Regions from separate parts of the Tumidithrix helvetica PCC 7403 genome, predicted to be linked through region 2. Evidence: riboswitches for the same ligand, from Rfam matches in the RefSeq annotation. Region 2 holds a riboswitch; each other region holds the start of a gene.
What was found. Region 2 has a riboswitch for cobalamin ahead of ACP2WE_RS07050 (DUF1636 domain-containing protein). Riboswitches for the same ligand answer to the same signal wherever they lie in the genome.
Positions count from the first base shown of each region.

Region 1: it holds a riboswitch for cobalamin, as region 2 does, so the genes downstream of both, ACP2WE_RS19840 (HupE/UreJ family protein) here and ACP2WE_RS07050 (DUF1636 domain-containing protein) in region 2, are expected to answer to the same signal.
Region 3: it holds a riboswitch for cobalamin, as region 2 does, so the genes downstream of both, cobG (precorrin-3B synthase) here and ACP2WE_RS07050 (DUF1636 domain-containing protein) in region 2, are expected to answer to the same signal.

Region 1 covers NZ_CBDDRA010000025.1:4,113-14,189, reverse strand. The annotation lists gene ACP2WE_RS19865 (glycosyltransferase) at 253-1,320, opposite strand; gene ACP2WE_RS19860 (histone deacetylase family protein) at 1,464-2,402, opposite strand; gene ACP2WE_RS19855 (hypothetical protein) at 2,717-3,370, shown strand; gene ACP2WE_RS19850 (peptidylprolyl isomerase) at 3,553-4,653, shown strand; gene ACP2WE_RS19845 (PhoH family protein) at 4,664-5,611, shown strand; cobalamin riboswitch at 5,720-5,865, shown strand; gene ACP2WE_RS19840 (HupE/UreJ family protein) at 5,889-6,587, shown strand; gene ACP2WE_RS19835 (tetratricopeptide repeat protein) at 6,729-8,291, opposite strand; gene ACP2WE_RS19830 (ribonuclease catalytic domain-containing protein) at 8,616-10,077, shown strand, end outside.
Region 2 covers NZ_CBDDRA010000005.1:225,797-235,873, forward strand. The annotation lists gene rpsE (30S ribosomal protein S5) at 1-492, shown strand, start outside; gene rplO (50S ribosomal protein L15) at 628-1,071, shown strand; gene secY (preprotein translocase subunit SecY) at 1,182-2,483, shown strand; gene ACP2WE_RS07040 (adenylate kinase) at 2,483-3,046, shown strand; gene infA (translation initiation factor IF-1) at 3,113-3,349, shown strand; gene ACP2WE_RS07050 (DUF1636 domain-containing protein) at 3,473-3,877, opposite strand; cobalamin riboswitch at 3,900-4,041, opposite strand; gene ACP2WE_RS07055 (anthranilate phosphoribosyltransferase family protein) at 4,094-5,146, opposite strand; gene ACP2WE_RS07060 (LysR family transcriptional regulator) at 5,276-6,265, opposite strand; gene ACP2WE_RS07065 (SDR family oxidoreductase) at 6,431-7,246, shown strand; gene ACP2WE_RS07070 (MBL fold metallo-hydrolase) at 7,284-8,159, opposite strand; gene ACP2WE_RS07075 (heavy metal translocating P-type ATPase) at 8,490-10,077, shown strand, end outside.
Region 3 covers NZ_CBDDRA010000004.1:29,354-39,430, reverse strand. The annotation lists gene fusA (elongation factor G) at 1-1,477, opposite strand, end outside; gene rpsG (30S ribosomal protein S7) at 1,588-2,058, opposite strand; gene rpsL (30S ribosomal protein S12) at 2,178-2,585, opposite strand; gene tpiA (triose-phosphate isomerase) at 2,746-3,501, opposite strand; gene ACP2WE_RS05045 (glycosyltransferase) at 3,705-5,207, shown strand; adenosylcobalamin-variant (AdoCbl-variant) riboswitch at 5,334-5,405, shown strand; gene cobG (precorrin-3B synthase) at 5,468-7,114, shown strand; gene ACP2WE_RS05035 (precorrin-2 C(20)-methyltransferase) at 7,114-7,878, shown strand; gene cobJ (precorrin-3B C(17)-methyltransferase) at 7,875-9,305, shown strand; gene ACP2WE_RS05025 (cobalt-precorrin-6A reductase) at 9,348-10,077, opposite strand, start outside.

The DNA.
Region 1 (10,077 bases), on a different contig from region 2:
TTGGGGTTCCGCGCCGAGCGCGGTATTTTCAAAAAATGATGCGTCGTATCATTTTTTGAAAATGGTATCAGCATCAACGTGAGCGCTAAATCTCAAGTGGAGTGGGTGGGCGGCTCTCATTTGAAATTAGATTATCGATCGCAAAAAGTTTCTAATCTTTTTTTTTGAAGTATTGCAGCCATGCTTCATAAACAGTTTTTTCTGCCTAGAATCGTAGGGACAATTCATGAATTGTCCCAAATAGACCAGAACTCAAGTAAGAATATCGATAAACCATTGCTCAAAGCGATCGCCTAAAGCTGTCAGAGAATATTCCGCCTCGGCTTCGCGGCGGCAGACAATCCGATTGATCCGAGACACGGCTGTGATAGCATCACACAGAGCTGGGACATTATCGGGCTCCACTAGATAACCTGTCTTGCCATGTTTGATAATTTCAACGGGACCACCTCTGGCATAGCTGACAATGGGAACGCCACAGGCGAGTGCCTCGATCGCGACATTTCCAAAAGCCTCAACCCATTTAGGTGTCATTAACAGCGCTTGGCACACTCCCATGATTTCCTGTAGCTTTTCTGTAGGATGGAAGCCCAGATAATTCAATTTCGCTTTAGGAAAATCTTGCTTTACCTGTTCCCAATATTCTCGATCTTGCATTTTACCCAAGACATCGATCTCTAAACCTGTTGCCTCAGACACCGCTGCCGCATCTTCCAAACCTTTTTCAGGCGAAATTCTGGCGACCCAAGCCAAGCGAGCTTCTGAAGTCGGCTGGAACTCATACAGATCGAGATCGATGCCACTACCCAAGAGACGAAACTGACTGCCCATAGGGAAGGGGCGATCGAAGGTATCGGCTTGGGTTTGGGTGTAGACGCCAATGCGATCGGGATATTGTTGTACGACTTGAGCGATCGCGCGATCGATCGAATCTAACAACGAACCCATACTGACAAAATGCGCGATCGGGGTTTCAAAAAACGGCGTGAGATAGAATGGCAACCAATCGTAGGCAAAATTGACGATTAAGTCATAACTATCTTGCATTTCACGGGCATAAGTCCACAGATTCGCTAGAACCGAATTGTTTGGGAAGCTCACGGGATCGGTTCTCGTTTGATTTTGGGCAAAGCTATGCACTTCCCCAGGAATCGTAATCAGTGGAATCGTCTGAGATTGAGAACCCACACAAGCTGCAAGATGAACCGTGTGCGATCGCAACATCAGTTCCTTCGCCACATTCTCAACGGTCAGCTCAACGCCCCCGCCAACACCAGAACCAAATGCACCGACAGGAGTTGAGATAAATAGAAGCTTCATAGAATTCAACGAACCGTAAAAAATAATTGAGAGAAGAAGGGCAATATGTGGATTTGGTCATTGGGAGGGGCGAGGCTCTTCCGCCCTAGACCTTTGCCTGTTAAAGTCCGATCTAAAATCTAAACCAGAGATTCCTATAGAAGCTAATCGCTAGCCAAACAAGCCCCCACAACGGCTAATACTGACTCAGACAAACTAGAATATTCATAGCCACCTTCTAAGCCAAATACTATTTTGTGGGTTAGCTGCAAACAGAGCTTTGTGAGGACACCATAGTCTTTAGGCTTGAGGGACATACTCGCCAAAGGGTCGTTAGAATTCGCATCAAACCCTGCACTGACAATCAGTAAATCTGGTTTGAAGTCTTGCAAAAAAGGGATGACACGTTGTTCAAATACGACCAAATATTCTTGAAGCGAGCAATTTGCTCTCATCGGTAAATTCAAGACATTGCCATGGGCTCCTGTCTCCTCTAGATCGCCTGTATAGGGATAAAAGGGGGCTTGATGGGTAGAAACATAGGCAAGATTTGGACGATCCCAAACCGCTTCTTGCGTACCATTGCCATGATGCACGTCCCAATCTAAAATCGCCACTCGTTGAATATTTGGTAAATCGAGCGCATACAGTGCCGCGATCGCCGCATTCGAGAAAATACAAAACCCCATTCCCGTGTGAGCGCGAGCATGATGTCCAGGTGGACGGGCAACGACAAAAACGGGTTCGTCTGAGGCTAAGACAAGATCGACCCCATCTAACCATGCGCTCACTGCCAATAATGCCACTTCATAGGTGCGGCTCGACGCGATCGTATCCCCATCAATATGACCGCCACCCCGTTCCGATATTGCCTGCACAGCATCGATATATGCGGGCGTATGAAAGCGCTCTATCTCTTGCCGCAGGCGATCTCTTTGTTGGATCGGCGTAGGCTGTTTCCACGTCAGACGATTTGCCAAATCAGAAGTTTTTAAAGCCTCGATGATTGCGGTTAATCGACCCGAATTTTCAGGATGATAAACCCCAGTTTGATGCTCTAAAAACCGATCTGAGTAGATTATCGGGAATGTTGATAAAGACATAGAGGGTGGGTATTCTAGATGAATATCTGAGCCAACGAGCCAGAGTAAAACGAGAGGAATGCAGTCTAACGCGATCGCGATTAAATTTAACGTTAAACCTAACGCTATACTTTAAGAATTATCCGTTAGGCATTACCAATCGCAATCAAGCATGATTCATGAGCAATTTTTCTCTGCTTAGAATCGTAGGGGTGATTCATGTGCCCCTACATACAAATTAAATAGGATTGCTATATTTACTTTATTGTTGTTTTGTAATTTCTTGCCTGCTTGTCAACAGTAATCTTTCTTAAAAGTGTCCAATAACAAGCCCTGTGGTAGATACTCACCAGCCCAGCGATCGCCTAGACAGTGCCATGCTTTCAGTGCCAGAAGAGTTGGTTCCGATGGTAAATGAGCTTAACGCTCTTTATGAAAATGGACGCAAAGATAGCGTGCTGAAAGCGCTTTCAGATCTCATTCTGCAATTAAAGACTGAGCCAAAGGGTGGCGTAGATCTTTCTGTAAATTTCCCACCAAGCCCACCTAGCCTACCTAGTCCACCAAACTATCATTTACTGGTTAATCAAGAAGACATAGACGATCCTGCGAGTTCAGATTTTTTAAAAAGTTGGGAAGATATCCTCAACTTGCAGCTTTATGTCGATACAGATATCTACGGCACGTTAGATCTTGACCCCGTGCAGCCAGAAGAAAGTGAGCCAGAAGCAACCATCGAACATGAAGATGCCACAGAAATTTACGTGCAGTCTTGGGCAGAACTTGCCAAAAGCATGTCTAATCTGCCCGATGATGTGTTTACCCGACTTTGGAGCACCACAGAGGTTGCTAAAATTTTAGAATGTTCGGTCAATACGCTTCGCCGTGCGAGAAAAGAAGCGCGGTTGCCCCTCAAAGTCAAAGACCTCATCGTTGACTCCATTAGCCATGATGGCAAAAGAAGCCTCTGGTTTATTCGTCCTAGTTAATTTTTCTAAAGCGATCCTTGTGTTTGCGAACGTAGTACGGGCTTCTAGCCCTTGCAGGCAAGATGCCTGCGCAACAAATTATTACAACTCATTGAGGATTGCTATAACGAATCATTTTATTTTTTTCTCTAGTTCCCAAATGTCCTAGCATTTTAAATGGCTAGTTCATTCATCTAGGTCTCATGGTTAGAAATAAATTCTTGGCAAATTGGTCGCAGGTCGCAATTGCGATCGCTGTGACAGTTTTGATAGCAATTGGGTGCGTGGTTTATCCTCAGCCTAGTTTTGCGGCTTTACCCAATAAAAGTGCGATCAAAGATGCAAGCGTTTTGCTACGAAATGCCTTACCCGTTGACAATTCGATCGTGCGGGAGATTCAGCTTAAATTAGAGGGTATGCCCCGCCAAGCCAATCTCAAACGCTGGAAAGGTCTAAGCAAAGATGTAGATAGTATTCTGTTAAGCGTGTCGCAAAAACGCGACCAGATTTTGGCAAGTGTTACCCCAGCCGCGAAACAATCGGCGGAAGAAAGCCTTGCCAGTCTTGGCAATGTGCTTGTTCCCCTGCAAGAAGCGATCGCCACCAAAGACAGAAACAACATCAAACCCCTAAGCGAAAAAGCGCTGGAATATGTGGGAACGATTGAGAGCCAAATGGTTCAGGCATTTCCCTTTGAAGTTCCCGCAAAATATTCAGGATTGCCCCAGCTTAAGGGCCGAGCGATCGTCGAAATGGAAACAGAGAAAGGGAATTTCACGATGACCTTGGATGGCTTTAGTGCCCCTGTCAATGCAGGTCAATTTGTCGATTTGGTTCAACGGGGCTTTTACAACGGTTTAACCTTTAATCGGGCTGATGACAACTTCTTCTTGCAAGCTGGCGATCCTGCGGGTGAGGCAGATGGCTTTGTGGATTCCGCAACAGGTAAAGTTCGCACTGTGCCCCTAGAAATTCGCGTGGTGAATAAAAAAGATCCAGTCTACGAACATACCTTTGATGAACTCGGCATGGTTGGCACGTTACCCGTACTGCCGTTTTCTGCCTATGGCACCGTGGCAATGGCTCACCCTGGTACCGATCCTAATGGCGGTTCCTCGCAGTTTTTCCTGTATTTGTTTGAGTCCGATCTGACCCCTGCAGGTTTAAATTTGATCGACGGCAACTACACGGCTTTTGGATATGTCACCACAGGCGAAGAAGTTTTGCGTAAACTAAAGTTAGGAGACAAAATTCTTTCTGCTCGCGTTATTAGCGGGTTAGAAAACCTCGTTACCAGCAAGTAATTTATAACCCATGGGTGAATCCCAAACTTTCAGTCTACCTAGTCCCAGTAGTGCCATACGTTTGGCAGGGACTAGGGGAGAAAACCTTAAATTAATTGCCCTTGAGACAGGCACAAAATTGGTTCTGCGCGGACAAGATTTACTGATCGAGGGTACTGAACCGCAGATTTCCCTCTGTTTGCAAATTGTTCGCGCCCTCAAGCAACTCTGGTCGCAAGATCGAGCGATCGCTTCGGTCGATATTTTGGCAGCCAAACAAGCTGTGGAAGAACAACGGGCGGAATCATGGAGCGATCGACCAGCGATTACAAGGAACCATCGAGGTGGACAGATTCAGCCACGCACGCTCAAGCAGCAGCAATACGTGCAGGACATGGAAAACCACGATCTGATCTTTGGGATTGGTCCTGCGGGGACTGGCAAAACCTTTCTGGCAGCGGTGGCAGCCGTCAAGGCATTGCAAAATCAGGAGTTTGAGCGTCTGATTTTAACCCGTCCTGCCGTGGAGGCAGGCGAAAAGCTAGGCTTTTTACCTGGCGATCTGCAACAAAAAGTAGATCCTTATTTGCGCCCTCTCTATGACGCTTTGTACGAGTTGATGGATCCAGAAAAAATCCCCAGCTTGATCGAGCGTGGTGTGATTGAGGTTGCTCCACTCGCCTATATGCGAGGTCGCACGTTAAACAATGCCTTCATCATCGTGGATGAAGCACAAAACACCACGATCTCCCAGATGAAGATGGTGCTGACGCGTCTGGGATTTAACTCTCGCATGGTGGTGACAGGAGATGTCACCCAAATTGACTTGCCCCATCATCAAAAATCTGGGCTCAAAATGGCGCAAAAGATCTTAGAAGGGGTTGAGGGTATTGCCTTTAGTCACTTTACTAAGTCTGATGTTGTGCGCCATCCACTCGTGCAAAAAATTGTTGCTGCCTACGAGCTAGCCGAACACTAGCTTGCAAACTACTTCCGAGCCTTGTTTTTGGGGAAAAGTATTAAGCTGTCACAGTTGCCATAATAAGAATTGCGTAGGCAGGATTGGGCACTTTCAAGCGTGATATCTTTATTAGGCTATAAAATCGGTTCTGTCGGAATTTGACCGTCAGAGTTAACGGGGAAAGCTTGGTGTAAGTCCAACACTGTCCCGCAACTGTAATGAGATCGCAAAAATCTCTGAGTCAGGATGCCCGCCGACGATCTTGCTCATTCCTAATATCTGCGAGGCACAGAAAATGAATAAATTTAAAAATTCTCGGTTTCTTCCTTTTAATAAGGTTGTCTATAAGGCAGTCTGTTTAGCTGCATTGTTTGGTGTTTTGTTGTTGTCAGCCACACCAGCTTTTGCTCACCATGCCATGGATGGAAAAATGGCATCTAACTTCTTTGAAGGTTTTGTATCTGGTATAGCGCACCCCTTGATTGGACCCGACCATTTTGCATTTCTTGTGGCAGTTGGCTTGCTTGCTGCTATTAAGCGACAGGGACTGATGATTCCGATTTCGTTTGTATTATCTGCGATGCTTGGTACTGGGGCACATCTAGCAGGCATAAATCTTCCAGGAGTTGAGCTATTTGTTTCTGGATCGATCTTGCTATTCGGTATTTTGTTGATTGAGAAGGATAGATTTAATACTTTTGTCGTTGCAGGGCTTTCAGCGCTTGCTGGCATATTTCATGGTTATGCGTATGGCGAATCCATTTTTGGCGCAGAAACTACTCCTCTAATTGCTTATCTGATTGGATTTACAATTGTGCAACTGGTGGTGTCACTCCTTGCATTTTGGATTGGTAAGGCAACCATCCTCAAGCAAAAAGCCGAACAGCAATCCCCCATACAGTTGCGTTCTGCCGGTCTAGTGATTTCTGGTATTGGTCTAGCTTTCTTCGCTTCCCAAGTTATTGCCGTTCTATTTCCAATTTCCAAAATCTAATCAATTCATCTAACTGCTTTTTAGGCGGTTAGATCTCCAGCAACCATTGAAAATGGCGGAGAGTCTGGAAGGACAGTTGTAGTAACAATTCATGAATTGTCTCTACAACTGTCTTTCTTAGTTTGAGATGAATCTATTGCTTTAGGTGATGCCCTGCAAAGCCTGTAATGCTTGGCGGGTACGCTTTACCCACTCTGTATTATTGTCAGCCTCGTAGAGCCTCAGTGCCTCTTGATAAGAGCGAATGGCGCTACTAATATCGCCTTGCATTGTGTATAAAGCCCCTAAACCAAAATGTGCCCTAGCGTAACTGGGGTTCAGAGAAATCGCTTTGTTGTAAGCGTCTAAAGATTCTCGCATTTTGCCTTGATCGGCAAGGGCTAAACCAAGACTCGCGTAGTCAACCCATAACTCTTCTTTGCCATAGACGATCGCACGGGTAAAAGCCTCAACAGCACCAGCACTATCTCCTTGGGTGCGGAGTAAATTACCTAAATTACTGTAGGCAACGTTATTTCTAGGCTCGGCATCGATCGCTTTCCGAAACGCGGCGATCGCATCCACAGGTTTATTTTGATCGGATAAGGCACGACCGAGATTGTTGTAGGCAGCCGCATATCTAGGGCTGAGATTGATGGCTTGCTCGTAGGCAGCGATTGCCCCACTTAGATCGCCTTGACGGCGCAATGCTAAACCCAACCCGTTATAGTTGGCTGCAACTTTAGGGTTTAACTCAATACTGCGCCGAAACACCTCAACTGCCTCAGGTGCTTTTTCTTTTTTAAGCAAGGCAGTGCCTAACGCCGCATACACATCCGCATTTTTGTTGTCTTGCTCGATCGATCGCCTGTAGGAAAGAATGGCTTGATCGGTGTCGCCTTTGGCATCGTAGGCAATCCCAATGTTATAAAAAACATTGGGGAAGCGATTGTTAATTGCGATCGCGCGTTTATATGCCTCTATAGCGCCATCATAGTCTTTGTCTTCATACAGGGCGATACCTAGGGAAAAGTGAGCCGTTGCATACTGGGGTGCAAGCGTAATCGCCTGTCGAAATGCAGTAATTGCCCCCTTGCGATCGCCTTGACGGCGCAAAACAGAGCCCAAACCATTGTGGGCGAGTGCGTACTGTGGGTCTAAGCCTACAGCTTTCTGGAAAGCAGCGACAGCACCATCAAGATTATTGCGTTGTTCTTCAGCCAGACCGAGATTGTAGTAGGTCGAGGCTAAACTCGCATCTGGTTTGCTGAGACGAATGAATGCGTTGTAGGCATTAATCGCCCCCACCATATCGCCTCGTTTATATAGGGCAATGCCCAAACCGTAGTAGGCAGGTGTATAGTTTTTGTCGAGTTCGATCGCCCGTCGATGGGAAGCGATCGCCCCTTCAATGTCCCCTTGTTGCCGCAGCGTTACGCCCAAACCGTAATGGGCAGGAACAAAACCAGGATTTAGTGAAATTGCTTGTCGGTAAAGTGCGACTGCCTCAGTCAGTTTGTTTTGCTCTCTTAGGACATTTGCCTGCTCGACCAGCTTGATCGCAGCATTGGGATTCTGTTCGGGTTTCGTTTCAATGGGTGTGGCAGTTTGCGCGATCTTCTCTGCAAATTGAGGGGCAGCTTGCGATGGGGTACACAAGGGCAGATAACTAACCAGTGAAATAAATCCAACCGTAGAAATCTTAGTAATCGCTTGCTTGATCATAGAATTTTTTTTGGATGTCCTTTTTGCTAGGATTACCGACACACCCATCGTAAACCATTCCCAGAAAACTTTTTCTCATCCATTCAGCTTAATTTTTGCAACCAAATTTGGCTCAAACGCTTTAAATCAAGGCAATTTCTAGCGAAAAAATACAGAAAACTTAATTAGAGGCTTAACATTTAGCACAGAGGCAATTTTCAATTTCAGCAAAATTCAGTATGTCTTTCATACACAAAACTTTGGCTTGGCATTTATCCAGTAAAATGCAAGGGTAAGGTTTCAGAAAGAGCGTTTTTAAAGCTTTCTAAAGGGCAAGGGGCGATTTTGGAAAAGGGCACATTGGTTGAATTTCGTTTGCATGGCGATCGCCGCTTGGCAGTTGTAGATCGACCTGAGGGCAAAAAGCACCTACAGGTGATTGACGAGAATGGCACGACCCACACAGTGCATCCTCGCGAAATTGACTTTGTGATCAAAAGCACGGCTGACTCCGATCCGCAGATGTTTACGGCACGACAGATCCCAGTTTTCTTTCAACAGGTTCAGCAATATTTAGATCCCTCTAGTCTTGAAGTAGCTTGGGAGATCTTGATCGATGACAACAAGTCTGTCACCCCTGACGATCTAGCCAACCTCCTGTTTTCAAAAATATCTGCCGCCACCTCCTATGCTTCCTATTGGCTCTTGAGCAATGACAAGCTTTACTTTAAGCAAAAAGGCGATCGCTATGAGCCTCGACCCGCCACCCAAGTTGCCGAGTTAAAACACCAAGCCGAAGCAGCTCAGCAACGCCAGCGCGAAGCCGAAGCCTTTATCTGCAAGATGCAAAACAAGATCGCAGGCAAGCAGATCGATCTTCCCGAAGATGCGCCAACGGAACCAGAATGGACAAAACAGGAACGGCATCGCTTAGAGAGTCTAGAGCGATATGCCCTCTACGGTGAAGAAGCCTCAGATAAATCCGCTGCCCAAGAAATTTTGGTTTCAGTCAAGCGCACGAAATCTGAAATATCAGCGTTTCAGCTATTGGTTGACTTAGGGATTTGGAACCGCCATGAAAACCTTGCCCTGTTGCGCAGCCAAGTACCCACCACCTTCTCAGCCGAAGTTCTCAATGCTGTCAAACAATGCCTAGAAAATCCGATTCCAGATAGCTCTTTAGCGAAGCGGATCGATTTGACGCATTTGCATGTTTACACGATCGATGATGAGAGCACGACTGAGATTGATGACGGTTTGAGTATTGAAACTCTGCCCAATGGTCAAAAGCGGCTATGGATCCATATTGCCGATCCTACGCGCTGGATCGAACCCCAGAGCCTACTCGATCGCGAAGCCCGCAAAAGAGGAACCAGTGTTTATTTGCCCACGGGCATGATTCCCATGTTTCCCCACGAGTTGGCAACGGGACCGATGAGTTTGATTCAGTCACAGGTTTGTCATGCCCTGTCGTTTGGGGTCGACCTCAGCGATCGCGGCGAAGTCATTTACGCAGAGATTCATCCCAGTCTGATTAAACCCAACTATCGCCTCACCTATGAAGATGTGATGGATATGTTGGATATGAGTATTGAGGAAGATCTCAATGCGATCGCCCACTATGCCAAACTCCGAACCAACTGGCGGCTCTACCAAGGTGCGGTGAATATCGATCTGCCTGAAACCATCATTAAGGTCAATCCCAACGATACGGAGCAAATGACCCTAGAGTTGATGGATGAGCCCTTTTCACGGCAAATGGTGGCAGAGATGATGATCTTGGCTGGAGAAGTTGCGGCTAATTTTG
Region 2 (10,077 bases):
ACAGAAAAGGAATCTGAGTGGCAAGAACGGGTAGTTCAAATTCGTCGTGTTACCAAAGTGGTAAAGGGCGGTAAGAAGCTCAGTTTTAGAGCGATCGTGATCGTTGGCAACGAAAAAGGTCAAGTAGGCGTTGGCGTTGGCAAGGCAAGCGATGTGATCGGAGCCGTGAAAAAAGGCGTATCCGATGGTAAGAAGCATTTGATTCAAGTGCCCTTAACCAAAGCTAATTCTATCCCTCACCCTAGTAATGGTGTTGGTGGTGGCGCTAAGGTAATGATTCGCCCTGCATCTCCTGGTACAGGTGTAATTGCTGGGGGGGCAGTAAGAACTGTGCTCGAACTAGCAGGGGTTAAAAATATTCTGGCAAAGCAGCTAGGTTCTGATAATCCTTTGAATAATGCTCGCGCTGCCGTGAATGCACTATCTGCTCTTCGTACTTTCAGCGAAGTTGCAAAGTCTAGAGACATTCCGCTTGAGCATCTCTATAACTAAGCTATAACTAAGTTTGGAGTGGGCAGTGAACAGTTATCAGCGAGCATCGAACGGCTTGATTGTTAAATAACTGATAACTGCCGCTAAAAGCCAATCGTCAAAAATTGATAACTGATAACTGATAACTGATTAGCCATGAATTTAGAAGATCTCAGACCCCAGGTAGGGGCTAAACATCGTAAACGTCGCGTCGGTCGTGGTATCTCCGCAGGTCAAGGTGCAAGCTGTGGCTTTGGGATGCGCGGGCAAAAATCACGTTCGGGTAGACCGACTCGCCCTGGCTTTGAAGGTGGTCAGCTACCTCTCTACAAGCGCGTACCTAAACTAAAGCATTTCCCAATTGTGAATGCGAAACATTTCACTGTTATCAATGTTGACAGCCTGAGTGAATTACCAGCAGGAACTGAAGTTACCTTAGAGTCGCTCATGGATGCAGGTATCGTTACACAGAATGATGGTGCTTTGCGCATTCTTGGTCGTGGTGAAATTGGTGTTGCTTTAAACGTTCACGCGCACTCATTTACTGCTGGTGCAAAAGCTAAGATTGAAGCTGCTGGTGGCACCTGCACTGAAATCTAGTCGCTTAGTAAATGGTCGCAAGCCACAGTGATACAGAAAAATAGTATTCTGCATTACAATACAACAAAGATACTTACACCTCTCTTACTAGCTTCAAGGTAGGCATAGCAATGGTAGTTAGCAAAGGGAAAAACCCTACTCCTCAAGAAACTTTCCTACAGATGGCACAGGCAGCGGGTCTGCGCGATCGCCTTCTGATTACGATGGGCATTCTCGTCCTAATTCGTCTGGGGATTTACCTGCCTTTACCGGGAGTGGATCGCCAGATTTTTGGTGAGGTTGTCAAAAATAATTCTGTCGTTAATTTCTTGGATATCTTTTCTGGTGGTGGTTTATCCCTACTTGGGATCTTCGCACTAGGGATCATCCCATTTATCAATGCTTCGATTATTTTGCAACTCCTAACTGCGGCGTTACCTACCCTAGAAAACCTCCAGAAGAATGAGGGGGAAGCGGGTAGACGTAAAATATCTCAGTACACAAGATATCTGGCTTTGGTATGGGCTTTAATCCAAAGTTTAGGTATTTCTTTTTGGATCCAAAATGTTGGAGCAGCGACCCAACCTGGACCTGCTTTTATGATTGAAACCATGCTTGCTTTGTCGGCGGGTTCCATGTTTGTGATGTGGGCTGGTGAGGTGATTACGGAAAAAGGTGTGGGTAATGGTGCATCCTTACTAATATTTATCAGTATTGTTGCTGGCTTGCCAAGATCTTTAGGTGACACAATCGCTTTGGCACAACAGGATAGTTCTAGGGTTGGTGGCGTAATTTTGCTAATGGTGATCTTTTTGGTCATGATTGTTGGCATTGTGTTTGTCCAAGAAGGAACCCGTCGCATCCCGATTGTTTCAGCGCGTCGTCAAGTTGGGCGTAAATTGTTTAGAGAGCAAGCGTCTTACTTACCTCTAAAGCTAAATCAAGGGAACGTAATGCCGATCATTTTTGCTTCTTCGGTTTTAATTCTTCCTGCTAGCCTTGGACAATTTTCCAGTAACGAAATACTTGTTAGTATTGCCAACTTTGCATCCCCAAGTGGTCCAGGGTATATTCCAATCTATTTGTCACTGATTTTAGGGTTTAGCTATTTCTACTCAACCCTAATTGTTAACCCTGTCGATCTGGCTCAAAACCTTAAGAAAATGGGCAGTAGTATTCCAGGGATTCGACCAGGGAAAGCAACATCAGAGTATATTTCGGGTGTTCTCAATCGTCTTACGTTTCTCGGCGCTGTTTTTTTGGGCGCGGTAGCAGTAATTCCTACAGCTATAGAGCGTGCTACGGGTGTAACAACCTTTAGTGGTATTGGTGCTACATCTTTATTGATCTTGGTTGGTGTGGCAATCGAGACATCGAAGCAGATACAAACCTATGTGATTTCTCAACGCTACGAAGGTATGGTTAAGCAATAATGCCTAAGATCATTTTGATGGGGCCACCTGGTTCTGGTAAGGGTACTCAAGGCGAAATCTTATCTGCTCTATGGAATGTGCCTCGGATTGCACCTGGTGACATTTTCAGAGCAGAGATCAAACAGGGAAGCGAGTTAGGTCTAAAGGTCAAAGCTTTTAGCGACTCGGGTCGGCTTGTTCCTGATGAGGTGGTAATCGATGTCATGCGGACTCGTTTCAGTCAACCTGACACCCAATCAGGATGGATTTTAGATGGGTTTCCTCGCACTGTGCCACAGGCAGAGGCTCTTAACGATCTTTTGGCTGAACTCGATCAAAAATTTGATCGCGTGATTAATTTAGATGTGCCCGAGCCAGTACTAGTCGAGAGAATCCTTTTACGCGCTCAAGAGCAAAATAGGGCTGATGATACCGAAGAGGTGATTAAAAACCGCCTTGAAGAATATTATGCAAAGACAAGACCTCTGTTAGAATTTTACGGGACTCATGTTGTTCAAATTGATGGCATCCCATCTTTAGAGAATGTGACAGAGGCTATTCAACAGCAACTATCGATCGCTTAGCGATCGGGGACTTTCGTGAGAAAGACCCTAGTGATTTTTAAACCAAGTTTTTAACGGAGAGGTTATTTGTCCAAGCAAGATGCAATTGAAATGGAAGGTACAGTGACTGAGTCACTGCCTAATGCCATGTTCAGAGTCGATCTGGATAATGGGTTTAACGTACTCGCTCATATCTCTGGCAAGATTCGTCGCAACTATATCAAGATTTTGCCCGGCGATCGCGTCAAGGTAGAGCTGACTCCCTATGACTTGACTAAAGGACGCATTACTTATCGCCTGCGCAATCAGGGTGGCAAAAAGTAGCCAATCCTAAATCTTTAAATCTAGATATTTGAAGCACAAAAATGAATATTGCTGAAATGGCAAGTACTTTCAGATAGTTGATATCTTGTAAGCACTTGCCTTAGTTTTTGGTGTCAAAAAACTTTATCCAATTGCTGCTAACTCCTGCATCGGTGGAATTTTTGCAACAATCCCTTTTTTAAGCGGGGCAGGTCTCTCTGCCCAAGGTAGGTTGCCGTCTGTTTGCGCATTATATTTACTGGCACAGACTAAGATTGCTGATGCGGTGGTTGCGAGGGATGCGGCATCCACAGGGAGATCGCCAAATAAATAGGTGTATTTTCCTTCAGAAGCGATCGCGACAACACAGGGACGATTGCAAGCACTCATGCATTCAACAGACTGAATTAAGAAGCTTGACCTCAAACTCCAACTTTGATTGAGCTTTAGCAACTCGTCTAGTAGTAGCTGTCCGCCACTAGTACCAACCCGTTTGCCATCTTTCCAAGTACTGGCACAGGTCGTGCAAACAAATAATTTATGAACCATCTATACCTCGCAGATGTATTTTTTTTGTCGATCGCAATCGGCGGGCATCCTGACTTAGACAATTACTGCCTTTACAGTTGCGGGACAGTGTAGGACTTGCACCATACTTTCCCCGTTTCCTCTAGTAGCTGATCCCTACCAGAACCGACCCCCTATCTTATAGCATTTCAAACAAATTGAATTGGATTTACGGCAGATTGAATTTAGGCTTCGCGCTCAGCCAGCGGTGAAGGCGGCGATCGCTTCCTTAACATCCTTAAGTTTGCGCTCGGCGATGCCCGTATTGAGAATTTCTTTGGCGCGATCGAGCCCAGACTGTAGATCGGCAGAAATGCCAGATAACCAGAGATAAAATCCACCATTCCAAATCGCAGACTGCATATATTCCGAGGGCAAGCCCTTGAGCGTAGACAAAATCATCTGAGACATTTCTAGTGCCTCGGCAATTTCCACATCTTTACCCTGCAAGTTGTAGTCTCTGGCTGAAAGGGTCAAGCGCTCGAACGTACCGCCACGATGAATGCCCAAAATCGCGGTGCGATCGCGGGGTAAATCGACGCTTCCCTCTAAACCCTTAATCGTGGCAAATTCAGTCACGCCGCGCAGGGCAAATGCCTCGCGGATATTGGTTTCCGTGGGGGGATGTACAAACCCTGACACAGTTAGGGTTTTGCCTAGGTAGGGAACCCAAATTAGTTCTAGGGTGGCAAAGGGAGGTCTTTTTCCCACTTGATCTCTATAGGGCACAATGCCCTGCGCCAAGGGAAAATGCTTGGGCAGATAGACAAAGCCTAAATTCGTCGCGCTTAGAACCTGTCTCACCTGCGCTAAGGATAGCTGCTGCCAATTGACGCCCAAAGCCTGCCAGATATCGATTAAGGGTAAACCGTCTTTGGTGGGCATGCGATCGCCGCCATGCAAGATCGTGGGACAGCCTGCACTTGCCAAGATCAAACTAGCGATCGGACTGATGGGTGCAGTGCGCGATCTGCCATCATAGGGCGAACCCAGCACAAGTACGGTTTGTTCGGAATCAAGCGCTTCGACTCTGCCGCCGAGTTGGTCGTAGGCATCGAGCATGCCAGCTAACTCAACGCCAGTCGGTCGCTTAATGCGGTGGGCAATCATGAATGCGCCAATTTGAGCGGGTGTGGCTTCCTGCTCCAAAATCATTTTGGTAGCTAATTCTGCTTCTTGCCGGCTCAGGTCTTTGCCCGTGTGTCTTCCACTGCCAACCTTGCGAAGTAATTCACGAAAAACCTTACTCATTCCCTTTGCCGTGATGTTGGATTAAATTCGTAGGTCGATCTATAGTAATGAATCTACGGCTTACCAGTATGACATTACAAATGGTTCGTTGGCATTGAAGCGATCTCGTGGTTGAGTCTCCAGAAAAAGTTAGTGGGTCATTAATTGGGGATTCGCCGCCAATAATTGGTTGCTAAGGGTTGACATTTGGCTGGGGTGAAATCTTTGCTCGCTGAGGATGTGATTTTTTTGCTGGATTAACTCACAGGTCAACTTACGGAAATGATAGATCGGTGGAATTTGCAAGCGATCGCCCGTCGTTACCAAGACAATCTGACGCGTGAGCGTTGGTCCGACAATTTCGCGCACAGCTAACGAAGGATCGTTGCTCACATCTTTGAGAGCTGTGGCAGGTAAAAGCGCAATTAAGTCACCTTGTCTGATCACACCTCGAAAGGCATCCAGAGAATTAAGCTCTAGTACGGCATTGAGGTGCAGCCCCTGTCGGTTAAATTGCTCCTGGACGAGACGTTGCAAGCCGTAGCCATCCTTAAACACCACCTGATCGTGGCGATCAAGATCTTTCCAAGTTACTTGTTGGTGGCAGCTAAGAGGATGATCGGCAGCCATCAGGACTTGGATCGATTCCTCATAGAGCACATCGACCACCATCTCTGAGCTAGAGGTCAAAAAAGGATTATTCATCACCACAGCTAGATCGATCAGCCCGTCTTTGAGCACCTTGAGCGCGCGATCGCTGCCCAAGGTCGTTACCCGCAGTTGTACGTTGGGATAGGTTTTGGCAAAACTCTGTAAAACAGGGGGCAATTGATAGGCACATGCCGAGGGAATCGCCGCCACACAAAGTTCCGTTTGCTTTCCTGCTTGCAAGTCATTTAGTTCTTGCTCGACATTTTTCCATTCTTGGCAGATTTTACGCGCATGGGGCAGCAGCCGCTCACCCCCAATAGTTACCTTGGCACTGGCACCACGATGAAATAACTGGATACCTAAACTTGCCTCTAAAGCCTGAATTTGTCTGCTCACCGTAGACTGGTTGACATCACATTTTTGTGATGCCTGTTGAAAACTGCCTGTCTCAACCACAGCTAAAAATGCTTGTAATTGCTCCAACCGCATGGAAACTTAAGGAATATTTGGGTTATTAAGAAAGTAAGGTTTTTTGCCGAGTGGTTTAGTACGGAATGATACATTCCCTTTCCTTTTAGCTATGCCCTTAGCTGCATTCACGCATTCGCGATCGCTAGTATGCTTAGGGTGAGGATTTACGCAAAATGGCGACCTATGAAAACAGTTTTGATTACTGGGGCATCGACAGGAATTGGTAAAGCTACGGCTTTGGAATTTCAACAAAGGGGATGGAATGTTGTCGCCACGATGCGATCGCCAGAAAAAGCTACTGAACTCGCTCATCTCAGCCATGTTCTCTGTTTGCGCCTTGATGTTACCGATCTTGACTCCATTCAGCAGGCTGTAGAAACGACGATCGAAAGATTTGGGGCGATCGATGTCTTGGTGAATAATGCGGGCTATGGGCTGGTCGGCGTGTTTGAAGCTTCGGAGCGATCGCAAATAGAACGTCAGTTCGCTACCAATGTCTTTGGGCTAATGGATGTCACTCGCGCTGTACTCCCCCATTTTCGAGAACGGAAACAAGGTGCGATCGTCAATGTCGCTTCGATTGGTGGTCGTCTTACCTTCCCTCTCTATAGCCTCTATCATTCCACCAAATTTGCCGTGGAAGGTTTCTCGGAATCGCTGCAATACGAACTCAAACCATTTCAAATCAGAGTGAAGCTGATCGAACCTGGTGCAATTAAAACGGATTTTTACAGTCGTTCCGCCGATATTATGTCTCGACCAGGGCTGACTGCCTACGATCGCTTTATTGCCAAGGTTTTACCGAAAACAGAGAAGGCGGGAATGGATGGTTCCTCTCCTGAAGCTGTAGCACAAGTGATTTATAAAGCCAGTACAGAGGACTCGTGGAAGCTGCGCTACCCTGCGGGCAAAAATGCTGGCATGTTATTGTTCCTTCGCAAACTTTTGCCTGATGCCGCTTTCACCACTTTTATCAAACGTGTGTTAATTGACGGATAACCAAACGCTACCATGACCGCACAGAGGACATTCCATCCTAGGTAATTCCAATCGAGCTATGGGTGGGAATTGAGATCGCCATACCTTCTCTTGCCATGACGGCGCTAGGAAATTTTTCTTGCACTTGGCGACCGATCTCATCCAAATAATCATCGCTATGCACGGGATCGTGATGGAAAATTACGAGGGTTTTCACGTTTGCGGCTTCCGCTAGTTTGACGGCTTCTTGCCATGTCGAATGTCCCCAGCCTACCTTAGGAGAGTTTTTTGACCAATACTGTTCGTCGCTGTAGGTGGCATCAATAATCAAAACATCTGCATCCCTTGCCAAGTGAACGAGGCTTTCATCAACGCGATCGGCAAAGTGCTCTGTATCTGTGGCATAGACAGCGGATTCATTACCCCAACTTACTCGATAACCCGTTGCTTCACCAGGATGATTGAGCATGCCTGGCTCTACGATTACCCCATTACCGAGATCGATCTTACTGGGCACTTCGACATCGTGAAAGTGCATGGCTGCTCCCATGATGCGTAACGGCACTGGAAAGTTAGGATGCAGCATCTGTTCTTCTAAACGGTCTTGCATGGTTTGCCCGTTGGGTGCAACCTTGCCATAGATATGAAACGTGTTGCCCTTGATAAAAGCTGGGGTAAAAAAGGGAAAGCCTTGAATGTGATCCCAATGGCTATGGGTGAAAAACATATGGGCATCAATAGGCATTTCTTTGAGTAAATGCTGCCCTAGTACTCTTAGTCCCGTTCCACCATCAAAAATAAGGCGCTTACCGTGACATCGCATCTCAACACAGGGGGTATTACCACCATAGCGCACAGTGCTAACTCCTGGAGTCGCGATACTTCCTCTTACGCCCCAGAAATGGATTGAAAATTGGCTGTCAGGAATGGACATGGGTAAATTAAGGTTAAGTTAATTTTGAGCCATTGTGTCTTAAGTCTCAAGAGAATATTCAATTGCTGGGTTGATACTATACTGAAATTAAGTAGACAATTTAGTATCAGTTTAGTATCAGTCAGTTTGCCCAAGTTTAGCAGTTGTCTATACGTCACCGCTATTAGGAGTAGACAAAGAATTTATACTATTTACCATTATTTCACCACTATGGCTACCCGATCGCACAAACACCGATAGAAGTCTCGGTAACAAGTGACCCTAAACTTGCTAAGCCGATCGGAGAAGACTTTAGACATATCATGATGGAACCCAAAGATTTAAAAAGTTGTGACAGTTACTCAAACCATCTCAGCCCCAAACTCAGTAACCCTCTCTGTACAGGGAATGAAATGTGCAGGTTGTGTCGCTGTGGTAGAAAAACGTCTCTCAGATTGCGAGGGCGTGCGTGCGGCTAGCGTAAACTTGCTCACAGAAAGGGCAACGGTTGTCTATGAAAGTGAGATCGATCGCGCCGAACTCGTAGAGCATTTGCTCAAAGCGATCGCATCGGCAGGGTTTGCGGCGCAACCTCAAGCAGCCAAACCAACGCGCCAACATGCATCTCTAGCGGCATCTGTAGAAACCTCGCAGTCAAGGGTTTCCAATATCCTGCTAAATTTTCAGCGAAATCTGGCGAAGTGGGACATGGTTCCGCCGATCGCTTTGATCGGTCTGGCATTGGTGGGGCATTTAGGCCCCATGGGAATTTTGCATCTGCCCATTCTCAGCAATATGTACGCTCACTGGGCGATCGCGACCTTGGCGTTATTAACCTTGGGGCGAGAGATCTGGTGGGATGGGGCAAAGTGTCTTTGGTACCGATCGCCCAATATGAACTCTTTGGTGAGTTTAGGGACGATTTCTGCCTATATCGCCAGCGTGGTGGCACTGTTTAAGCCTGAGTTAGGCTGGCACTGCTTTTTTGAAGAACCCGTGATGATGTTGGGGTTTGTGTTGCTGGGGCAGTCGCTACTGACCCGAGCCAAGGGGCGTGCTTCTGACGCCATTCGCACCTTAATGAATTTACAGCCGCCAACGGCGAGGTTACTGGTGGGAAACGTGCAACTGCCAACCGCCGTGGAAGATTTGCAGGTAAGCGATCGGATTGTGGTGCTACCAGGTGAAAAAATCCCTGTAGATGGTGCTGTCATTGCTGGGATTTCTAGCGTAGATGAGTCGATGCTGACGGGTGAGTCTCTGCCTGTCGCCAAACAGGTGGGCGCGAGGGTCACAGGTGCAACGCTCAATTTAACGGGGGCGATCACCGTAGAGGTGATGCAAACAGGCGAAAAAACGACATTTGCCCGCATTGTTGCCTTGGTCGAAGCCGCCCAAGCTAGCAAAGCGCCGATTCAACAACTGGCGGACAAAGTTGCAGGATATTTTGCCTATGGGGTGATGGCGATCGCAACCCTGACCTTCCTATTTTGGTGGGGAATTTGGCATAGCGACTTAATTTTTAGCCTTAAATTGGCGATCGCGGTTTTGGTGGTAGCCTGTCCCTGTGCTTTGGGTCTAGCAACGCCCACCGCGATTATGGTGGGTACGGGCATGGGCGCAGAAAGGGGCATTTTGATTAAGGGGGGAGCTAGCCTAGAAAAAGTGCATAGCCTCACGGCAGTAGTGTTTGATAAAACGGGCACGCTCACCACGGGCAATCCTGAAGTAACCGATGCGATCGCCGATCCAGAGTTTCCGTTTCAAGAACTAGCGATCGGATGGACGGGTGCATTTGCAGATGCGACACCCGATCGCCAACTCCTCCAACTTGCCGCCAGTGCCGAAGCGGGCGCGAATCACATTTTAGGAACGGCAATTCTGGCAAAAGCCCAAAGCCTTGGGTTAAACACACTCCCAGCCCAAATCTCAGAATCGG
Region 3 (10,077 bases), on a different contig from region 2:
ACTTACCTTCAGCTTTAACAGCCTTACGGATCGTTTCACGGTAAGCAACCTGTGGTGCGCCCACATTTGCTTCGACTTTAAATTCGCGTAACATGCGGTCTACGAGAATTTCTAGGTGGAGTTCGCCCATCCCAGAAATAACCGTCTGGTTAGTCTCAGGGTCAACCATGACACGGAATGTAGGATCTTCTTCTGACAAGGCTTGTAAAGCTTTTGATAGCTTTTCCATATCTTGCTTTGTTTTGGGCTCTACTGCCACAGAGATAACTGGCTCTGGAATAAATAGAGATTCCAAAATCACTGGGTTGGCATCATCCGACAGCGTATCGCCTGTAAATGTGTCTTTCATCCCCAGTACAGCACCCAAGTCACCCGCACGCAGTTCGTCAACTTCGATACGGTCATCAGCCTTTAAAACAATGAGACGGGAAATGCGTTCTTTCTTATTCTTACTTGAGTTAAGAACGTAGGAACCTTTCTTTAAGATGCCCGAATAAACTCGGATAAAGGTAAGGCGACCGTAGGGATCGGACATGATTTTGAATGCCAAAGCAGCCATAGGCGCATCATCATTAGCCTCGCGGGTGGTGACGTTACCATCTGGCAATGTTCCTTGAATTGGAGGAACATCAATCGGCGCAGGTAGGTAGTCGATCACCGCATCTAAAAGTAGTTGCACGCCTTTGTTTTTAAAGGCAGAGCCGCAAACGAGGGGTACGATTGTACCTCTGAGTGTGCCTAATCGGAGTCCAGTTTTAATCTCTTCTTCGGTTAAATCGATTCCTTCTAGATACTTTTCTGTAAGCGCATCATCAGTTTCGGCAACTGATTCGATCAGCTTGGTGCGAAACTCATTAGCTCGATCTAGTACATCCTCAGGAATGTCTGTTTCAATAATATCTTTGCCAATTTCATCGTTGTAGATGTAAGCGCGCATCTTGACGAGATCGACAATGCCTCGCAGGTCGGCTTCACTACCGATGGGGATTTGAATCGGCACAGCATTTGAGCGCAAGCGATCGCGAATTTGTCCGTAAACTTTGTAGAAGTTCGCGCCAGTGCGATCCATCTTATTGACAAACACAATACGTGGCACTTTATAACGGTCGGCTTGCCGCCAAACAGTTTCTGATTGAGGCTGAACGCCACCAACAGAGCAGAATACTGCGATTACACCATCTAAAACGCGCATAGAACGTTCGACTTCAATCGTGAAGTCAACGTGACCTGGGGTATCGATAATGTTGATTTTGTGATCTTTCCAGCTTGTGGTGATCGCAGCTGCTGTGATGGTAATGCCGCGTTCGCGTTCTTGCTCCATCCAATCAGTTACTGCGGTGCCTTCATGGACTTCACCCATTTTGTGTACAACACCGGAGTAAAACAAAATACGCTCAGTAGTTGTGGTTTTTCCAGCATCAATATGAGCTGCAATCCCAATGTTGCGTACTTTATCTAGAGCAATGGTTCGTGCCACGACAGTTTCCTCGTATTTGTCAGGAATTGAAAATTTGTATTAAGAATAATATAGCAACTTAACGGAGCGCAAAGATATAAATCTTTACTAGGCAAGTGCTACAGAGTGGATTAATAGCGATAGTGAGCAAAGGCTTTATTTGCTTCAGCCATACGGTGGGTTTCTTCGCGCTTGCGAATTGTTGCACCCGTTTCGTTGGCAGCATCCATTAGCTCGTTGGCTAACTTGCTTGCCATACTCCGACCGGGACGAGAGCGAGAATACTGCACTAGCCAACGCAGGGCAAGGGCAACACCGCGATCGCTGCGAACTTCCATGGGTACTTGATACGTTGCACCACCAACCCGTCTTGCCTTGACTTCCACGAGGGGAGTGGCATTGCGAATAGCGCGATCGAAGACCTCAATCGGAACGCTACCAGTCCGTTCCGCAACAGTATCCAGTGCTTCATAAACGATATGGGTAGCAACAGATAGCTTGCCACGGGTCATAATGCGCCTAATCAGCATATTAACTAAGCGACTGTTATAGACAGAATCAGGTGGGGTGACGCGCTTGGCGACTTTAGTACGACGAGACATTTTACTGAGTGATGAGGTTTAAGTTTGTTGTAATTGAAAATCTTTCACTTTGAGAATATTCGCCACTTGTCATTTGCTTTAACGTATCGACGATGAGCGAATGATAAGCCTTGAATGGACTATCTCTTCTTTCCGGCGGGTGCAGCGGCTTGACCTGGCTTAGGTCGCTTGGCACCATATTTAGAACGTCCTTGCTTGCGATCTTTGACACCCGCTGTATCTAGTGTGCCGCGAATGATGTGGTAGCGCACACCAGGTAGATCTTTTACCCGACCGCCGCGAATCATCACAACCGAGTGCTCTTGCAGGTTATGCCCAATACCAGGAATGTATGCTGTTACTTCAAAACCAGAAGTTAGGCGGACTCTTGCTACTTTTCTCAGGGCAGAGTTGGGCTTTTTGGGGGTGGTGGTGTACACACGCGTACAAACGCCTCTGCGCTGGGGACAGCTCTTGAGGGCAGGAGACTTGGTTTTCTGGTTAGTATTCTGGCGCTCACTACGAATGAGCTGCTGGATAGTGGGCATAAAAGTTTATTGTGCTTGCGGTTTTATAGTGTAAATCAACAGCACATCATCTTAACAAAATATGCTAAATTAAGTCAATTTTTTAACAGCAAATTTTCTTGAGTTAAGTTTTTGTTGGGGTGCTGTATCTGTGGTTAAGCTTGAATATTGCAGGATGGGTTTAGGGACTTTGGTAGTTGACAATGCGAGCAAAGCCCGTGGCATCAAGGCTTGCGCCACCCACTAGCACGCCATCAATTTCAGGTTGTGCCATGATCTCGTCAATATTCTCAGGTTTAACCGAACCACCATACTGAATCGTGACATCAGGATTCGTGAGTTTGCTGCGAATTAGCCCAATCACGCGATTGGCTTCGGCAGTTTCACAGGTGTCACCCGTGCCGATCGCCCAGATTGGCTCATAGGCAATAATCAAATTTTGCTGATCGACTTCTTTCAGTCCATATTCTAACTGAGAAAAAATCCATGCTTCTGTTTCATTAGCATCGCGTTGCTGCTTGCTTTCTCCCACACACAAAATGGGCGTGATACCATGCTTTTGAGCGGCTTTTAACCTTTTGTTTACCGTTTCGTCGGTTTCACCAAAAAACTGACGTCGCTCGCTATGCCCGACGATCGCAAACTTGATCCCCAATTCAACCAGCATGGGGGCGGCAATTTCACCCGTGAATGCGCCACTATCGCCCCAATGCAGGTTCTGTGCGCCGATATGGATGCTAGGTGATGCGCTCGAACTGGCGATCGCTTGCGAAATCGCTAGATCGGTAAATGGGACACAAATAAGGATTTGTTGGTTGGTTACGCTTGCGGCTTTTGCTGTAGCGTTAAGCTGTGCTGGGAATTCAGCAAAAAAGGCTTTTGCTTCAGACTGGGTTTTGTACATTTTCCAGTTGCCAGCAATGACAATCTTACGCAATGCTTGATTACCCCTGAATGTAAATTATAGAAACAGTTAAGTAACTTTTTAGTTTACCGAAAAAGGGTATGTAGCGGTCAGCAATAATGAAGCGATCTCTCGGTTATGTTTTATGAATATCTAGCATGGGATGATATTGAGTTAAACTCAAAACCGCGATCCTACAAAGCCTGTACAAGGTAAATTAAGTAATTTTTAAGTTGATGGACAGGTTTAAAGATAAAATTCAATCGTATTTTGAGCAGATTGCCCCTGATTTAGATTGGTGGAGCGATCGCAATCATTATTACTACGAGGATATCCAAAAGTTACACCAATATTTGGTTCCACAGGGTAGTAAGGTACTTGAGATTGGCTGTGGCACGGGCAGTCTACTCGCTGCCGTTAAGCCTAGCTTGGGTATGGGGATTGACTTTGCCCCATCTGCCATTGCGATCGCACAGGAAAAACATCAAACCAACCCGATTGCATCTCAACCCAAGGACTCTCAGCCCTCTGACTTGCGTTTTTACTGTCTTGATGCCGAGGCTCTTACACCCGAAGATTTAGAATCTGAAAAATTTGATTTTATTCTCCTCGCAGGGGTTCTAGGTTATCTTAACGATATTCAGTCGGTACTCGATCGGCTCCAAGCCTTTTGCCATCCGCGCACGCGGATCGTTCTCGTCTTCCATAACTATCAGTGGGAGGGGCTTTTGCATTTAGCCGAACTGATCGGACAACGACGCCCCCAGCCACCGCAAAATTGGCTATCCCTACATGATGTGCTGAACCTACTGATGGTAACTGGCTATAGTACGGTCAAAATGGGGAAGCGATTCCTCTGCCCAAAGTGGATTCCATTGCTTGCCAACTTTATCAACCGTTATATTTGTCAACTGCCTGTTATTGATAATCTCAGCCTGACGAACTATATTATTGCCCGCCCTACGATTTCCAGTGCTACCGAAGCGATCGCTAATTATTCAGTAAGTGTAGTGATTCCAGCGCGGAATGAGGCAGGAAATATTCAAGCGGCTGTAGAGCGCATGCCAGCTTTAGGGAAACACACAGAAATTATTTTCGTGGAAGGACATTCGCAAGATAATACTTGGGAAGAGATTCAACGGGTTGTTGCAGAGGCTCAAAATAGGCAAGAAGAGCGTGGCGCTGCACAATTCACTTTTAAAAGTATGCAGCAAAAAGGCAAGGGGAAAGCCGATGCTGTGAGATTGGGATTTGCCGAAGCAACGGGCGACATCCTGATGATTCTTGATGCCGATTTAACCGTACAACCAGAGGACTTGTCGCAATTTGTTCAGGTAATTGCTTTGGGTAGAGGCGAATTTATTAATGGTTCTCGTCTTGTTTATCCGCGATCGGGCAAAGCGATGCCTTGGTTAAATACCCTAGCAAACAAGTTTTTTGCGATCGCCTTCTCATATTTGCTGGGACAATCGCTCAAAGATACCCTCTGTGGCACAAAGGTGTTATGGCGCTCTGACTACGAACGCATCGTTGCCAATCGCAGCTATTTTGGGGACTTCGATCCGTTTGGGGACTTTGATTTGCTGTTTGGGGCGGCAAAGCTAGGACTACATATTGTGGAAGTGCCTGTGAGGTATCAGCCTCGTACCTACGGACAATCTAATATTGCCCACTTTAAAGAAGGCTTGGTGCTTTTGCGAATGTGCTTGTATGCCGCTCAAAAAATTAAGTTCATCTAACTACCCGATGAATTTCTGGTTTTCTCCCTATGAAGGCTGAAAAAATTATAACATCACCCAAGATTTCGTTAAGAAAAGTGCCGATCGCAGGCTTTTGGTAGTCAGCTTGTGATAGGTTTCAAAGACTGGGGGACGGGAAAGTTTGGTGTGATTCCGACGCTGTGCCGCAACTGTAAAAGCCAGAATGCCGCTCCCCTAAGTGTTTGACGCTTAATGTTTGAATCTTATTTCCCTGCGTCGCACAGGGAGGAGATAGTTCGTTGTCACATTCTAAACAAATACCCGAATTGCAGATTGATGTAAACGCGAAATTACCAATCTGCCCAGGATTATTTTATGGTTCCGTTGCCAAAGATGGCGTTTTGACGCGCATGCGGATTGTGGGAGGAATTCTTAACCAGCCGCAATGTAAAGCGATCGCCGACCTGACCGATCGCTATGGAGATGGTTGTGTCCAAGTGACCAATCGCGCCAATCTTCAAATTCGAGGAGTTCAAACAGCGATCGCCCCAGAAAGCTTTCACCACTTACAAAACTTGGGCTTAGCGCCTCGCGAGATCGGCATCGACCCCATTCGCAATATGATGGTAAGTCCCACGGCAGGGATCGATCCCCATAGTCGGCTCGATACTCGTCCCTTGGTAAAGGCTTGGGATGACTATTTGCAAACTCACCTCGAATTAGCTAACCTCTCCCCTAAGTTTAGTGTTTGCTTTGATGGTGGGGAATCTGTTTCAGTCCGAAATCTCCGCAATGATATTACCTTCGTCGCTGAGCAAAACCCCGATCGAATCCCGAATCGGAAATCAGGCAATGCTTCAGAGATCTTGTTTCGGCTACATTTGAATGTAGAAGTCGATCGCAGGAGTATGACAAACATCGCGATCGCGCCAGAGCAAACGGTATCCCTGTTAGCCGCCCTCGCTCAAGTGTATCTGGACTATATCGATCTGAAGCGTGAAGCCTATCCCAGCAATCGTAAGCCCCGTCTGCGCCATCTTTTATCCGATTGGGGCGTAGAGCATTATTTGGAACGGGTGCAACAGCTTCTATCTTTTCCTTTAACAAGGAGTGAAGCTTCCCCAGAAGCGATCGCTGACGAATCCTTTGACGAATCCTTCGATCGTCTTGGCAGTCACGCTCAGTCTCAGCCAAACCTGTTTTATTTGGGAATTGCCTTGCCCCTTGGGCGCATCACATCTTCCCAGTTACGCAGCTTAGCAGCGCTAGCGCAAACCTACGGTGGTGGGGAATTGCGGCTAACACCTTGGCAAAATATTCTGATCGCGAATATTCCCAGCGATCGCTTACTGGCTCTGCAAACAGAGATTGCTGACTTGGGACTGCACTGGTCAGCTACGCACCTAGATAGTGGAATGGTTGCCTGTACGGGACGAGGGGGCTGTGCGTCAGCCGCGACCCATACCCAAGACCATGCTCTAGAACTCGTGAAAACTTTAGAGCAACGAGTGAGCCTAGATCGACCGATCGAGATTCATTTTAGTGGCTGTACTAAGTCCTGCGCTCAGTATCGTCACAGTGACATTGCCCTAGTGGGAACTGAGATTGTGAAGGAGGAGCGATCGCTCGAAGCCTATGACATTTATGTGGGAGCAAGAGATCGAGCGCTGAATTCATCCTTTGGACGACCGCTATTGCGAGCAGTGCCCGTCGAGGAAATTCCTGTGGTTGTGGAACGGATGTTGCAGGTGTATCAACAGCAGCGATCGCCCATGGATGTAAATCTGTCACCCCAAACGCCGTTTAGTCAATCCTTCAGACAGTTTGTCGATGGTTATTCTATTCCCCAGTTGCAGGAAATCTTCGATTTGGGATTGAGCGATCGTGACGATTTCAAGGAAGTTGGCAAGGAAATTGTAAATGCATTAACCAGTGAGAATTCATAATGATCGACTCCGAGATAAATCCTGAGATAAATGCTGCCGATGGAGAGCGCGATCGCGCCCCTCAAACAGGTCGCCTCTATGGCTTGGGGATTGGACCGGGCGATCCAGAGCTGATTACACTCAAAGCCTATCGAATTTTACAATCGGTGCCAGTGATTGCCTATCCCACTATGGAAAATGGCAAGGTGTTAGCGAGAGCGATCGTCGCCGACTATCTGCGTGCCGATCAAATTGAAGTTCCCTTGCCCCTGCCCTTTAGTCCAGTTCGCTCTTCTCAACCCTACTACGATCTAGCTGCCGAAAAATTGGCAGGTTATCTCAGTAACGGTCAAGATGTTGCTGTTCTCTGTGAAGGAGAACCATTTCTATATGGCTCCTTTATGTATCTGTTTAATCGCCTGTCAGGGCAGTTTAAAACCGAAGTCGTACCAGGCATCTCTTCCACGATGGCGAGTGCGTCGGCATTAGGAGTTCCTTTAACCTATCGCGATGATGTATTGAGTATTATGCCTGCGACGCTCTCAGCCGAAATTTTACGCGATCGCCTCGCGGTTGCAGATACAGCAGTCATCATCAAAATCGGTCGGCACTTCAGCAAAGTTCGAGATGTTCTAGTAGAGTTGGGATTATTCTCAAGGGCACTGTATATCGAACGGGCGACGATGCCAAATCAGAGAATTGTGGCGATCGCAGAAGTCGATCCCGCAGAAGTTCCCTATTGGTCGCTAGTTGTGATCCCCAGTCAACAAAAGTCAGTGTCATGAAGCCTTTAGAGCCTTTCTTTCCAACGCTTGCAGTAGTGGTGCTTGGACAAAATAGCGTTCCCACAGCAAGGCAATTCATGACTGCTTTACCCAATTCCATTCTCTATGGCTTAGCAGGGCGAACAGAGGGTGTGGATATCAGTTTCAGCGATTTCGGCGAAACGTTACAGGAACTGTTTGCTAAAGGAACATCGATTGTGGGTATCTGTGCCGCAGGCATTCTGATTCGCACCCTCGCGCCACTCTTGACCGATAAACGTTCTGAGCCACCCGTCTTAGCCGTTGCCGAAGATGGCAGTGCCGTCGTGCCTTTGCTGGGCGGTTTGCATGGCGTGAACGATCTAGCGCGTCAAATTGCCGATGCGCTGGGCATTGAACCTGCAATTACGACAACGGGAGATATCCGATTTCGCACGACATTGCTAAATCCTCCACAGGGATATAGGCTGGCAAACCCAGAGGATGCCAAGAAGTTTATTGCCGATCTGCTCGCTGGTGCAACCCTGCGCTTGGAGGGTGAAGCCCCTTGGTTGCACCAAAGCAAACTACCGATTACCGATGATGGCGAACTGCTCATTCGCATCACGGAAGAAGCCGTTCCGCCCGCTCCTAACTGCTTGGTCTATCATCCCACGAGCGGTGCAACGGCATCGCGAGGTCAACTCACGATTGTCGGTACGGGGCCGGGCAAGCCAGAATGGATGTCGCCTGAAGTAAAAGCCGTCCTGCGATCGGCAACGGATTGGGTCGGCTATAAGTTCTATCTCGATTTAGCTGGGTGCTTACATACAGGACAACAGCGTCACGACTCGGATAACCGCGAAGAACTAGATCGAGCCAGATTTGCACTCGACCTCGCCGCCACAGGAAAATCCGTTGCCGTGGTTTCCTCTGGCGACCCAGGGATTTTTGCGATGGCAGCGGCGGTGTTTGAGGTATTGGAACAGGAAGCCAAGCCAGAATGGGAACCGATTGATATTCGTGTCGAACCCGGCATCTCAGCGATGCAGGCGGCGGCAGCTCAGGTGGGCGCACCCCTTGGGCATGACTTTTGTGCAATTTCCCTCTCCGATCTGCTCAAGCCTTGGTCGGTAATCGAACAGAGAATTGCCGCAGTGGCTGAGGCAGATTTCGCGATCGCTTTTTACAATCCCGTTTCAAAACAGCGGACTTGGCAGTTAGGCAAAGCGAAAGAGATTTTATTGCAGCGGCGATCGCCTGAAACTCCTGTGGTATTGGCTCGCAATCTTGGCAGACCGAAACAAGCGGTTCAAGTCTGCACGCTCGGCGATTTCAATCCCGAAGATGCCGATATGCGAACCCTGATTATTATTGGTTCGAGTCAGACCCGCACGATTTCCCGTAAGGATGGAAAGGTTTGGGTGTATACACCGAGACGATACGATCCCCCCCGATCCCTTGAGTAAGAGAGGAGGATCTGGAAGCTCTCTTGCCTGTGTGCAGGGGATTCATTGGACGAGTCGTTCCATCAACCATGCGATCGCTGCGTCTACACTATCAACCTGCTCGACAGGTGGAATGGGAGGACGTTGGACGATTACGGCGGGAATGCCTAATTCTCTGGCGGCAACGATCTTGGCATAGGTAGCATCGCCACCACTGTTTTTACTGACGATCGCATCGATCTGATATTCGATCAGTAGACTGCGTTCGTTTTCTAGGGTAAATGGACCTCGTTCCAAGAGCAGCTTGCCATGAGGAACTTTAACAGTAGAGGCAGGTGGATCGATCGAGCGCATTAAGAACCAAATGGAATCGAGATCGGCGAAGGCTGCGAGTTCCTGTCTGCCGATCGTCAGGAAGACGCGCTTTAGAGAATTCCCTGCGAATTCGGATAAGACTTGGGCAGCGGCAGTATGGCTTTTGACTTCAATCCAGCGATCGCCTGTTTGCTTTTGCCATGGGGGACGAACGAGGATGAGATGCGGGATTCCACAGGTAGCGGTGGCGGTGGCGGCATGGGCGGAAATCTGAGCGGCAAAGGGATGGGTAGCATCAATCAGTAAATCGATGTGGTTCTCTTGTAAGTAGGCTGTGAGTCCATCCTCTCCACCAAATCCACCAATTCTGACATTTCCTATAGGTGCGATCGGGTTTTGGGTGCGACCTGCGAGGGAACTGATCGCTTCAAGCTCTGGAATCTTTGTAGCTTTGTCTGCTAAAGCGATCGCGTCGCCT